4 regions of the Mesorhizobium sp. M0633 genome follow, and region 3 is predicted to be linked to each of the others. Evidence: riboswitches for the same ligand, from Rfam matches in the RefSeq annotation. Region 3 holds a riboswitch; each other region holds the start of a gene.
The links. Region 3 has a riboswitch for cobalamin ahead of metE (5-methyltetrahydropteroyltriglutamate--homocysteine S-methyltransferase). Riboswitches for the same ligand answer to the same signal wherever they lie in the genome.
Positions count from the first base shown of each region.

Region 1: linked by a shared signal. The riboswitch ahead of NKI47_RS33685 (ABC transporter ATP-binding protein) and the one ahead of metE (5-methyltetrahydropteroyltriglutamate--homocysteine S-methyltransferase) in region 3 are both predicted to bind cobalamin.
Region 2: linked by a shared signal. The riboswitch ahead of NKI47_RS10205 (DUF1636 family protein) and the one ahead of metE (5-methyltetrahydropteroyltriglutamate--homocysteine S-methyltransferase) in region 3 are both predicted to bind cobalamin.
Region 4: linked by a shared signal. The riboswitch ahead of NKI47_RS03750 (CbtB domain-containing protein) and the one ahead of metE (5-methyltetrahydropteroyltriglutamate--homocysteine S-methyltransferase) in region 3 are both predicted to bind cobalamin.

Region 1 covers NZ_JAMYQC010000065.1:3,456-6,719, reverse strand. Annotated here, with positions in the region: gene NKI47_RS33690 (ABC transporter substrate-binding protein) at 1-474, opposite strand, end outside; gene NKI47_RS33685 (ABC transporter ATP-binding protein) at 493-1,311, opposite strand; cobalamin riboswitch at 1,404-1,607, opposite strand; partial or broken gene NKI47_RS33680 (AraC family transcriptional regulator) at 1,743-1,860, shown strand; gene NKI47_RS33675 (LysR substrate-binding domain-containing protein) at 1,940-2,848, opposite strand; gene NKI47_RS33670 (FAD-binding oxidoreductase) at 2,989-3,264, shown strand, end outside.
Region 2 covers NZ_JAMYQC010000007.1:237,389-240,652, forward strand. Annotated here, with positions in the region: gene NKI47_RS10195 (cobaltochelatase subunit CobN) at 1-218, opposite strand, end outside; gene cobW (cobalamin biosynthesis protein CobW) at 237-1,274, opposite strand; gene NKI47_RS10205 (DUF1636 family protein) at 1,271-1,705, opposite strand; cobalamin riboswitch at 1,744-1,947, opposite strand; gene NKI47_RS10210 (winged helix-turn-helix domain-containing protein) at 1,977-3,176, opposite strand.
Region 3 covers NZ_JAMYQC010000039.1:51,956-55,219, forward strand. Annotated here, with positions in the region: gene metE (5-methyltetrahydropteroyltriglutamate--homocysteine S-methyltransferase) at 1-1,141, opposite strand, end outside; cobalamin riboswitch at 1,237-1,436, opposite strand; partial or broken gene NKI47_RS29655 (MFS transporter) at 1,935-3,264, opposite strand, start outside.
Region 4 covers NZ_JAMYQC010000003.1:35,896-39,159, forward strand. Annotated here, with positions in the region: gene NKI47_RS03745 (aromatic ring-hydroxylating oxygenase subunit alpha) at 1-1,009, opposite strand, end outside; cobalamin riboswitch at 1,151-1,347, shown strand; gene NKI47_RS03750 (CbtB domain-containing protein) at 1,384-1,563, shown strand; gene NKI47_RS03755 (CbtA family protein) at 1,579-2,361, shown strand; gene cobU (bifunctional adenosylcobinamide kinase/adenosylcobinamide-phosphate guanylyltransferase) at 2,354-2,875, shown strand; gene cobO (cob(I)yrinic acid a,c-diamide adenosyltransferase) at 2,877-3,264, shown strand, end outside.

The DNA.
Region 1 (3,264 bases), on a different contig from region 3:
CGCCTCTACTTCCTTGCCAAAAATCTTGCCCAGCTTTTCGACGTCGCCATAGAGCAGGTCCATCGAGGCGGCGGGGCGGTTCTGGTCGAGATGGACGCAGCTTTCCGTCAGCACCAGCGTCTTGATACCGTACGGCGCCAGCGTATCGGGCGTCACCTCGCCACCTGGCTTCATGCCGTAATACCAGCCGGCGAAGAAGAAATCGGGCTCGACGGCGACGAGGTTTTCGAGCGTCGGGTATTTCGGTGCGAGTTCCGGGATCGCGCCCTGCTCAGCCTTGAATTCCGGACCGACCTTGTACCATCCGGTGATGCCCGTCAGGCCGACGATCGACGGTTGCAGCCCCAGCGCGAAGGCCATCTCCGCCATGTTCAGATCTTGGATAACGGCGCGCTTCGGCGCGGCTTCGAACGTCAGCGGCGTGCCGCAGCTGTCAACGGTCACGGGAAAAGCGAAGGCCGCCTGGGCAAGCAGTAGGGAGGCAAAGGCGTTTCACGAATGTTGCTCCTTGGTCAGATCAGGATGGGAAGAGGCACGGTTAGGAACGTCGAAGATCGTAAGTTCGCGGTCCTCGGTGGGATGGCGCAGCCGAAGCACGTCGACGCCGAAAGTCTCGCGGATCAATTGCTTGGTCAGCGCCTCGTGCGGACCGGCGAGTGCCTGCAGGCGGGCCTCGTTCATCACCGCGACCCTGGTGGCAAATGGCGTGACCAGCGACAGATCATGAAGCACCGCCACCACGGTCATGCCAAACTGCGATACGAGTTCGAGAAGGTCGCTGCGGGCGCGCGGATCGAGATGATTGGTCGGTTCATCGAGGAACAGGATTTTGGGCTCCTGGGCGATGGCGCGCGCCAGCTGGGCGCGTTGCCGCTCGCCACCGGATAGCGAGCCGATTGTGCGGCCGAGCAGCGGCATCAGGCCGGTTCTGCGAAGCGCTTCGATGACGATGTCGCGTTGCTCGCTCCTTCGTCGCATGCCCGCATGGGGGACGCGCCCAAGCTCGACATAGTCGATCACGGCAAGCCGCGGGTCGGGCTGATCGGTCTGGCCGACGACCGCCATGTGCAGCGCCCGCTCGGCGGCCGAAAATCTCTCCAGCCGGCGTCCGGAGAATCTCACATCTCCCGCGCTTGGCCGCAGCGTACCGCAGAGCATGCGCAGCAGCGTCGTCTTGCCGGCGCCGTTAGGGCCGATGATGGCGAGGCGGTCGCCCGCCGCTAGCGAAAGGCTCACCGCACTAACCAGGCGCTGGCCATTTGCCGTCGCACTCAGTTCGCGCGCTTCAAGAAGAGGCTGGGAGGCGTCCAACTTACCGTCACTTTCTCAATGGCGACGGAAGGAAGCTGGACGGACCGGCCGACAAGACCGATGTCCACGTCTCCTCCCGGCACACCCCGTCCGGTCAACTCATGCTGATGGCAGGTCTCCTGGCTCGCGGGTCTTTGCGCCATCCTGCCTTCCCAGCCTTGCCGGCCAGTGGCACTTCGGATCTTGCTAACCGCTTACAGTTGCGGGGGCAGCCACGGCCTCGATCCGAAGACCTCACCGTGTTCCCTTTTCACCCCTTGCCTTTCGACTCGGGGACCATCACTCAGCCACCCTAATTTTCCGCCACTCACAGCGCAATAAATTTTCGGAGTTCGGACAGCCGCTGGAGCAAGGGTCTTGTCAGAAGGAGTCATGCATACCTCGTAATGTAATAACATTACGTACCTAGAGGACGTTGTCTGCTTCTGTCAACCCCCAACACGATTTGGGACAAATGGCTGCCGGCATCTGGGCGCGAGGTCGCCGATGCGCCGGAATTCGATCCCTGTAGCGGCAAGGCTGGAAATTTGGATACCGGTCAAAGTGTGAGGCGCGGCAGGCGACCCCGAAGCGCAGGAAGCGCTGCTACCGCTTGTGACGAGCATGCAGAAGATCGGCGTTCAGATGCTCAGACTATCGATCTCATCCAGGCGGAAAACGCTTCGATATGCGCTTGTCGGGGGTGATTGGCTACGCAGGCAAGGTAAAAGCCATAGCCTGGCAGACAGAGATCATGTGCCTTGACTAGCCTGCCAGCCTCGAGTTCGCCACTGACGACCACATCGCTGCAGATAGCGATACCTTGGCCTGCCGCTACCGCGTCAATCGCGTGCAGCTCTTCGCGGAAGCTTAGGTCCCATGCCTGGTTGGCATTGGGGATGCTGGGATCGATCGAGCGTGCGATCGCCAGCCATCGTTGCCAAGTCGGCGCTTCCGGGTCGCGGTTCGTCCAATTGAAATGGATGAGCGGGTATTGCAGCAGATCGGCGGCGCGCTCGATCTGTCGGTCGCCTCCTGCGAACAACTCCGGGCTGCATACCGGAAAGAATGCGTCCCGAAAAATTTCCTGCGCGGGAACATCCCGCGGCATCCTGCGCGCATAGCGGATCGCGACGTCGGCGTCACCGGCTCGCAGGTCCAGAACGGCGTCTGTCCCGATGATCTCCAGTGGAATGTTCGGATGCTGTTCGCGCCACTTCGACAGGCGCGGAACCAGCCATCGGCTGGCAAATGCATTTGGGCTCGTCACGCGCAACGGGCGTTGGCCAACTCCGGCCGAGGCTGATGCTATTGCCGCAGCGAAAGCGTCGAAGCCGCTGCAAATTACCGGGAATAGCCGTTCGCCCACGCCTGTGAGCACGAGCGGTCGTGGGCGCCGCCGGAACAGCAGTTGCCCACAGACCTCCTCCAGCAATCGAATCTGGTGGCTGATGGCCGTTGGCGTCACGCCGAGTTCCGTCGCGGCCTTCCTGAAGCTCATCAGCCTGGCAGCGGCTTCGAAGGCGCGAAGCGACCCGAGCGGCGGAAGTTTTCTCATCCAGGCAGTTTAGATGAATTTAGCTCATCCAGCGACTGAGATATTCGATTTTGCAGCGAATGGCGCCGCATGAGATCATTGTGATCCGGTGAACGACAGCGGCCTGTCCAACCGTGCTGAATCACGAAGGGTATCCCTCGATGAGCATGTTCAAGCTTATAGACGGTTCCGAGCCGACGTTGCAGGCGCCAGATATCGCCCGGCTCAGGCAGGCGATTAGCGGCGATCTGATCCTTCCGGACGACCCTGGCTATGACCAGGCGCGCAGAGTTTGGAATGGCATGGTCGATAAGAGGCCGGCGGCTGTTTTCTATTGCGCCGAATCCAGCGATGTCGTCACGGCCGTCAACTTCGCCCGATCGCAAGGCTTCCTCGTCGCCGTCCGCGGCGGTGGTCATAACGTCGCCGGCAGTTCG
Region 2 (3,264 bases), on a different contig from region 3:
TCGATCCACAGGTCGACGGACATCGGATGGCGCAGGTCGCGCAAGGCGGCGAGCCGCATCGACGGCAGGCGGTGCGCATCTGCCTTCCACGCCGCCGCCAGCCCGGCCAGGTCGCTGTCGGTGAAGGACAGCGCCACGACATCCGCAGGCGTTTGCCTGAGATCGACGGGCTCGGCGAGATCGTCGAGCGAGGCGGATGTGGTGGTGAGGATGTGCATCGCGGCTCGTACCTGGGGTCAGCCGGCGAGGATACGCTCGATGGCCGGGCGGTTCAGCCCTTTCAGGCCGATGACGACCAGGCGCGAGCGGCGGTCGTCTTCAGCGGTCCAGGCGCGGTCGTAATAGTGGTTGACGCGCGGACCGACGGCCTGCAGCAGGAGCCGCATCGGCTTGCCGCCGACTTCGACGAAACCCTTGACGCGCAACACGTTTTCTTCCTCCGCCGCCGTGGCGACCCGTTGTGCGAGCTCGTCCGGGTTGGACACAGACGCGATGTCGATGACGAACGAGTCAAAATCGTCATGTTCGTGGTCGAGCTCGTCGTCGTGGTGGGTCTTGCGGTTCTCGATGTCGTCCTCGACGGCAAGGCCGAGGCCGAGCAGCACCGACGGGTCGACCTTGCCTTGCGAAGTCGGTACGATCTTCACCGCCCGCGCAACGTGCTTGCCGATGACGGCATTGGCACGGGCCGAGCCGGCGGCGTCCAGCAGGTCGCTCTTCGACAGGATGATCAGGTCGGCGCAGGCGAGCTGGTCTTCGAACACTTCCTCGACCGGATCGTCATGGTCGAGCGTCTCGTCCTGTGCGCGCCGGGCCTGCAGGGCGTCCATGTCATTGGCTACGCGGCCATCAGCCAGCGCCGGTCCGTCGACCACGGCAATGACGCCGTCGACCGTCACGCGGCTTTTCACCGACGGCCACTGGAAGGCCTGGACCAGCGGCTTGGGTAAAGCGAGGCCGGATGTCTCGATCAGGATGTGGTCGACCCTCGGCGTCAGCGACAGGATCTGGTCCAGCGCCGGGACGAAATCATCGGCGACGGTGCAGCAGATGCAACCATTGGCCAGCTCGACGATGTTTTCCTCGGGGCAGGTGTCGATGGCGCAGCCCTTCAGGATCTCGCCGTCGATGCCGATATCGCCGAACTCGTTGACGATGATGGCCAGCCGCTTGCCTTTGGCATTTTCGAGCAGATGGCGGATCAGCGTCGTCTTGCCGGCGCCGAGAAAGCCGGTGACGACGGTGCAGGGCACGCGGGAGACGGAAGCGGTCATATCTGATCCTTCAAAAGGTCGAGGGGTGGGATGCGGGCAACCAGGCCACGCTTCAGGCAATCGGGGCGGCCGCGCCATGGAATGAGACCGTCCGTCGCGGTGGCGAAGAGCTTTGCCCCAGCGACGAGATCGGCGCCGCTGGTCGTGGTCAGGTCGCCGAAGACGTAGCTCCAGCAGCCGTCGCGCAGCATGGCGGCGCTGAGCCGGCGCTTGCAGTTGCCGAGGCATTCGACGGTGCGGATATTGATGTTTTCGCCGGAAGCGGCGCGGCGTGTGTCCTCGGCAAGCAGCTCGCCGGCGCGCGGATGAGCGTCCGATCCGGTCTCGTCCCGGCAGGACGAGCAGACGATCACGGTAACGCCGGCCGGGGAATCGCCATGGCCGGACAATAAATCCGCTGTCTCAGCCGGAAAACTGCTGTCGCGTTCCAAATCAGGCTCCTTGCCCGGAAAACCCGCCAGGCGATCGGATTCTTATGTCCTAGACGGCAGGTCTCCTGGCTCGCGGGTCATCGCCTGGGTGCCGCCTTCCCGGGAATATCCCAGTGGTTTTCGGCCGAGGCTCGTCGCTTACAGTTGCGGGGACAGCCGCGGATTTGAAATCGAGATTTCGCACCGCATTCCCTCTTGGCCCTTGCCGTTGCGGGCAGGGGACCGTCTGGAACGGATTTAGGCTTGTGGAGGCAGTCGTGTCAACGCACGTCTATGACGCGGCGATATCCGCGAGCGAACGGCCGAGGTCGCCGGCAGCGGTCACCTCGATGCGTTCCAGGCCGAGCCAGCCCTGCATCTGCTTCAATTCTTCGAAAAGCTCGGCTGCGGTTTGCAGCGAGGCGCCGGGCTCCGCATAGGCGGCATGGACGCGCAGTACGCCGGCCGGGCGGTCGGCCCTGAGGTCAACGCGCCCGACGATGCTGTCGCCGAACAGGAACGGCAGCACGTAATAGCCATACCGGCGCTTTTCGGCCGGCGTGTAGATCTCGATGCGGTAGTGGAAATCGAACAAGCGCTCGGTGCGCGACCGCTCGAAGACGACAGGATCGAACGGCGCGAGCAAGGCGCGCGCCTCGATCTTGCGCGGTAAACGGGCGTCCTTGTGGAGATAGGCTGTTTTGTTCCAGCCTTCGACGCTCACCGGCAACAGGTCGCCGGCCTCGACCAACTCCTCGATGCGGCCCTTGATGTCGGCCGGCGACAGCCGGAAATAGTCGCGCAGGTCTCCTGCCGTGGCGATGCCGTGGGCGCGGGCCGAGATGCGCAGCAATTCGCGATGTGCATCCTCGGGACAGGGAACCGGTAGCGCGAGTACCGCCGGCGGCAGCACGCGCTCCGGCAGATCGTAGAACCGCTCGAAGCCGCGGCGATGCGCAGTGGTGATGCGGCCGGCCCAGAACAGCCATTCGAAGGCGTGCTTGGCATGGCTCCAGCCCCACCAGCCGCCCGAACCCTTCTGCCCTTCGAAAGCCGACGCTGCGATCGGGCCTCGTTCGGCGACCTCGCGAGAGATGTCTTCGATATAGGCGGCGTGCTCGCGGCCCCATTTGGCCAGTCCGCTGTACATTTCGTCGCCGCGTTCGGCCCGCTGCATGCGCCAGCGCATCAGCGGATAGGTCTCGACCGGCAAGAACGAGGCTTCATGCGCCCAATACTCGAAGACCATGCGCTTGCGCGTGACGGCGGCGTTGTCGAGCAACGCCAGCTTGTAAGGGCCAAGCCGCGAATAAAGAGGCATATAATGGGCGCGCACCACGGCGCTGACGGAATCGATCTGCAGCAGGCCGGTACGGGCAAGCACGCGGGCCAGATGCCGGCGGTCAGGCGTGCCGGTGGGGCGCGGGTCGTTGAATCCCTGTGCCGCGAGCGCAATGCGACGGGCCATGGCAAGCGAGATTTTTTCCTTCATGAAGGCGGCATCCAGACGATGTTAGACGAGAAAATGACCTGCGATTCCGTGCCATGCTAACAGGGTTTTGGCGGCATCCATGTCAGGA
Region 3 (3,264 bases):
CCAACTCGTCGGTCTTCTGGGCCGCGAAGGCGAGCCACGACCTGATGTCCGCGTCGAGTTCCGTCTCCATGCGGAGGTCGATCGGCACATGCAGCATCGAGCAAGAAGGCGCGATCTCGACGCGGTCCAAGGGCCAGCCGGCGACGATCGGTTTGATGCGGTCGAGAATGGCGGGCAGGTTCGCACGCCAGACGTTGCGGCCATCGATCAAGCCAAGCGAGAGCACCAGATCCTTCGGTGCGAGCCGACCCATCGTTTCCAGCTGCTCGGGAGCGCGCACGAGATCAATATGCAGCCCGGCCAGGGGCAGAGAAACCGCGGTTTCGAGATTGTCTCCCAGCGGCCCGAAATAGGTAGCCAGCATGATCTTCAGCTCGGGCGCGGCTTTCGACAGCTGGCCATAGGCGAATTCGAACGCAGCTCGTTCGTTCGGGTTCAGATCGAGGACAAGCGCTGGCTCATCGATCTGCACCCAGTCGGCTCCAGACAGCTTCAGCCTCTGCAGGAGTTGCTCGTAGACGGGCAGCAGCCGCGGCAGGAGCGCGATGGGATCGAATCCTTCGGCAGGCGATTTCGCCAGCTTGAGGAAGGTGACCGGTCCAAGGATGACTGGGCGTGTGTGAATGCCGAGGGCTTTAGCCTCGAGGAAGTAATCGACCGGCTTCGTCGACGAAAGAGCGAACGTTTGATCATCGTTTAGTTCCGGCACAATGTAGTGATAGTTGGTGTCAAACCACTTGGTCATTTCCATCGCGGTTACACCAGGCCGATGAGCCGCATGCTGGTGACCACCGTGCCCACAATCCTCCGTCTGACCTTGGTTGCCGCGCGCCATAGCGAAGTAGATGTCGAGTGGGACCTCGCCCCCATTCCAGGCGTAACGAGACGGAAGGGCGCCGACCATGGCTGCGGTGTCGAGCACATGGTCGTAAAGCGAGAAGTCGTTCGACGGGATTTTCGACACGCCGCGATCGTGCTGCTCTTCCCAGCTAGCGGCACGGAGCGCCTTCGCCGTCGTGAGAAGGTCGGCGGCGGAAGATTTTCCGGACCAGTAACTTTCAAGCGCGAACTTCAGTTCTCGCCGACGACCGAAGCGCGGCACGCCGAGCGTTGCTACAGGAATTTGCTGAGAGACAGTCATGCCAGACCCCGATGGTTGGGGCGTCGGTGACAAGGAAGGCGCTAGCACGCCGGCACGAACGCCAGGCTGCAGCGGCCACCGAGACACCCCGCCCGTGGACGTAATTCGCCGTGGCAGGTCTCCTGGCTCGCGGGTCATAGCCTCTACCCGTCTTCCCAAGGCTATTCGCCTCAGTGACATGAGTGGGGTCAGCTTGCCGCTAACAGTTGCGGGGGCAGCGCCGGCATCGCACCGGCTTCCCTCTTAGCTCCGCTGCGGCACCGCCGTACGGAGAACCACGACGCGGGAGACAATTACAACAGTTCGCTTCTTTGTCAACGCCGCATAAAGAAATGTTTATGTCGTTATGTTAAATTTCCATTGGCATGTTCCAAAGGTCGCCTCGAAAGCGAAAACTGTGGAAGCCTTGAGCGGCCGGTAAATCAAAGCAATTACGCACGGCGCCCTTGTCCAGGAGGATAGGAGTTCGTCGGCTCCCGGCGGCAAACATACCGGCAAGCGCCGTGGTGCTGCTTCCCGCATCATGCGAACGCCACCTCGGCATCGAACTTCGGCTCCGAGGTTCCGACCGCTTCGTCGGTGATCTGCTCGCGACCATATTCGGCTCAATGGCGAGGCTGTTGCCTAGGAAGCTGTTGGCCGTGATGCCCTCGGTGATACGACACAATGATTTCGAGGGGAGCACCCGAGGCCCGGCGCAGCGGCGTGTTGCGAAGTGATCGAGGCCAATGTCTCGACCTGCTTGTTCGCAGCCCACCGGCTCAAGGTAACCGGCTCAAACCAACGGGCCAGCTCAAGTCCTGTCCAAATGAGGCCTGAGCGGCAAATCGTCGTGCACGCGCACGGTTTGGCGTTCGATCTTGTGATGCGTCTGGGGCGGGCAATCGCCACGGTGCAGCGCTTCCAGGCGCGCAACGATTTCGGCGTCATCCTGGGTCCGCCTGTTGTTGTGGCGAACATACTCGACCCAGGTTGGCACATGATAGCACTCGGTCCATAGTTCGGGCTTTTCCAGGTCACGCAGCAACGCCCATTGTCTGGCGCCATCTCGCAGCCGGGCTTTTCGCCACGATGTCATCACACTGAGAAATTCTGGGACATCTCTCTGATCGATACGATAATCGACCATCACCATGATCGGACCGCTTCGTGGCCGCAGGTCAAGTTGCAGCGTCGGTTCGCTGAACTTGTTGGTCGGATCCAGATTGAGCGTTTCGAAATCCGGCTGACGCAGAACGATTCCCATCAGTCCACCAATCACAAGAACCACGCTGGCGACGAGGAAGGCTCCCGAAACACCTTGGACATCCGCCAGTTCGCCCCAAAGCCAGCTTCCCGCCGCCATGCCGCCGTATGTGGCCGTCTGATAGAGAGACAGGGCGCGTCCAACCACCCACCGCGGCGCCGAAAGCTGCACTGTGACGTTAAACAGCGAGAATGATTGAATCCAGGCCGCACCGGCCGGCATGAGGAGCAGACAGCTCAGTCAAACGTGCTCACTCCATGCCAGAAAGAAGCAGCTGATCGCCAGTATAAAGAACGCACCGCGAATGACCCATTCGTTGGAGAGAACTTCTCGGACCCGCCCAATGAGGAGCGCCCCGCAAATCGCTCCCAGGCCGAAGAAGCCGAGCATCACGCCGTAGGTGACTGCGGTCCCTTTGATCGCGAGCGACCAACGGCAGGAGAGCCAAAATGACCACGGCGGTGAGGCCGAAAATGAAACTCCGGCACATCACCTTGAGAAGGTTCGGCGACAAGAGCACGTAACGGAAGCCCGCCGCCATCGCACTGCCGAAAGCCTCCCGCGGCAGCGCTTGTCGTGCCCGTACCGCTTTCCACCGCAACAGCGCAGCGATCAGAGCGAAGTAGCAAAAGACGTTAAAGAGGAACGCGAAGGCCGCACCGGCTGTGGCCACGATTAGGCCGCCAATCGCCGGCCCGATGCTGCGCATGAGATTGTAGCTCATGCCGTTGAGCGCAACCGCACTAGGCAGGTGTTCGCGAGGCAGGATATCCCCCATCGAGGCTTGCCAAGAGGGATCGTGCAATGCCCAACCACAGCCGATCAGGAAGGTGAGACCCAGAAGGGTCCAGGGTGTCATTTCCCCCGCATAGGTCAG
Region 4 (3,264 bases), on a different contig from region 3:
CGATGTTGTCGATATCCGCGGCCGGATCGGCGAGCGCTTCGGGCGAAAAAAGCCATTCGGCGGTAAGTTCGGTCTGCTCCGGCCCAAGCGGCACCAGCCGCACGGTCCTGACATAGTCGACATGGCCGACGACGAACATCGACGGCATGCTGGTGGCATAGGTCTGCCCGGCGGCACGCTCGCCCGGCGTCAGGCCGGAAAAGACCGAGCCGTGGACGCGCCCGTCGCGCGACCAAGTTTCGGCCCCGGCCCGCAAGCCGCCGGCAAATTCCGGCGCGTCATTGTCGGCGTGGCGCGCCCATTCGGGGTCGTCGTGCCGGCCCATCAGGCCGCGGCCATAGATCGGCACCAGCCGCGACAGGTCCTTGTGGACGCCGGGGCAGTGCAGGCACTCGTTGAAATTTTCCCAAAATACCTTCCAGTTGCAGTTTATCACCTTGCGCAGCACATGGCCGCTCAGCAGCGTTTCCAACGGCCAGTTGGCGAGGCTGCCGGATGCCGGATCGAAGGATGTTTCAGCCGAGCCGGCAGCGTCTTCCGCCAGATTGACGAAGACAAAACCGCGCCACACCGAAAGCGCGACCCGGTAGAGCGGATGATCGGCCTTGTCGAAGCCGTCCGGCAGCGATTTCGACGGCACGCGCACCAGATCGCCGTGCAGCGAATAGGACCAGGCATGGTATGGGCAGGTGATGAGCCGCGCCTTCAGCCGTCCTTCGCTCTGCTGGCAAAGCTGCGAGCCGCGATGCCGGCAGGTGTTGTGGAAGGCGCGCAACTCGCCGGTCTCGTCGCGCAGCACGACGACCTCCTGCGTGCCTATGCGGAACGTCCTGAAAGCCAGCGGCTGGGCAAGGTCGGCCTCGCGGCAGACGAGCAGCCAGTTGCGATACCAGATGGCCTCGAGATCGCGCTGATAGGCCGCGATGTCCCAATAGGCTGATGACGGCAGCGTCGGCTCGGCCCGCGTCAGGCCGTTGTAGGGACCGCGCTCATTCGGGCTGGGTTGCATGCCGGCTTCCTCCCCATCCGCCAGCCGACACCCGGCTGCGAAAATTGTCAATCGCGGCGCCGGCCGACCGGGCTTGGCGAGGCGGCGCATTCGCCACACGATCCGGCGGAATTTGGTTTGCCGGGCGCGGCGATTCTGCCTATAGTCACTGATGTCGTCGGTTCCGTTTGGAACCAAGAGGGAATGCGGTGAGGGCAAGTTGTTTGCCCAATGCCGTGGCTGCCCCCGCAACTGTGTGCGGTAGTCCTCTCCATATGCCACTGAAGGTTCGCCTTCGGGAAGGTGGGGAAGGGCGCTGATCCGCGAGCCAGGAGACCTGCCGGCGACAGGAAACTGACTTCTATGCCCTCGGGTGGAGGGCGAAAGGACAAGACATGAATACCGCTTCCGTTTCGCTCGGCGCTTCCGCCTCCTCGCAGTCGCGTCTCATGCAGCTGGCGCTTGCTGCATTCCTCGGCATTTTCGTCATGGGCTTTGTCGGCTTCTCGCATATCGATGCGGTCCACAATGCCGCGCACGACTATCGCCATTCGATGGGCTTTCCCTGCCACTAACAAGGGGCTGACATCATGACACTGTTTCGCAACGTCGTGTTCATCGCGGCGATCGCAGGGCTTGTGGCCGGCGTGGCTCTCGCCTGCATGCAAGCCTATGCCACGGTGCCGCTCATCCTAAAGGCGGAAGTCTACGAACAGGCCGGCGGCGGCCATGACCATGCCGCGGCACCTGCGACACCGGCTGAAAACGCCGCGGGCATGACGGCTATGAGCAGCGCCGCGCCGGCACCGGCTGAAGCAATGGCTCCGGCGGAAGACGAAGGCTGGGCGCCGGCCGACGGTTTCGAACGCTTCGGCTTCAGCGTCGTTGCCAATATCGTCACCGGCATCGGCTTTGCGCTGGTCCTGGTTGCGGTTTCGGAATTCGCCGGCGGCATCGGCAATTGGCGCCAGGGCCTGTTCTGGGGGCTGGCCGGCTTTGCCGCGTTCACGCTGGCGCCGGGCCTCGGCCTGCCGCCGGAACTGCCGGCGATGCCGGCGGCCGACCTTGTCCAACGCCAGATCTGGTGGTGGGCAACAGTGGTGGCGACAGCGGCCGGTCTCGGCCTTATAGTCTTCCGCAGATCGCTGCCGCTGGTGGCTCTTGCCGTGGCGTTGATCGTTGCGCCGCATATCGTCGGCGCGCCGCAGCCCGATAGCTTCGAGACGGCGATCCCGGAAGGCCTGCACCACCAGTTCGTGGTGGCGGTGACGCTGACCAATCTGGTGTTCTGGCTGGTGCTCGGCGCGGTCGTCGGCGTGGTGCGCGGACGCTTCACCGGCACGGCGACCAGCCTGCGCGACAGCTTTGCCTGACCGCGCTGCCGGGGCACTGACCCTGGTCATCGGCGGTGCGCGCTCCGGCAAGAGCGCGCATGCCGAGAGCCTGGTGACGGTCGGCCCGCCGCCTTGGAGCTATATCGCCACGGCGCAAGCCTATGACGACGAGATGCGCCAGCGCATCGCGCTGCACCGCTCGCGCCGCGGCGCCGGCTGGACGACCATCGATGCGCCGCTCGACCTTGCCGGCGCGATCGGAGCGCTGCCTGACGGCCAGCCGGTGCTGATCGACTGCCTGACGCTGTGGCTGACCAACCATATGCTGGCCGACCATGATGTCGAGGCCGAATGCCGGAGGCTGGCCGATGTGCTGTCGCGGCCGCGTGGGCCGTGGTTCGTGGTGTCCAACGAGGTCGGCCAGGGCATCGTGCCGGACAATGCGCTGGCAAGACGGTTTCGCGACGCCGCCGGCCGGCTGAACCAGGACGTCGCAGCTGTTGCCGGCACCGTGCTTTTGATGGTGGCGGGGCTGCCGCTCAAGGTGAAATGACATGGCTGATACTATCGATCCCAAGGACGAGGAACGCCACCGCGCCAAGATGGCCAAGCGCAAAACGGTGCAGGACGCCGAGGTCGCGGCCAAGACGGTCGAGAAGGGACTGCTGATCGTCAACACCGGACCGGGCAAGGGCAAGACCACGGCCGCCTTTGGGCTGGCGCTCAGGATGCTCGGCTATGGCAAGCGCGTCGGCGTCGTTCAGTTCATCAAGGGCAAATGGCACACCGGCGAGAAAGACGCCTTTGCCGCCTTCGGCGACCGTGTCGTCTGGCACGCCATGGGCGAGGGCTTTACCTGGGAGACACAGGATCTGAAGCGCGACATCGCGGCGGCCGAGGCTGCCTGGGCGAAAGCGCTGGAGCTGATGGCCGAGCCGTCGA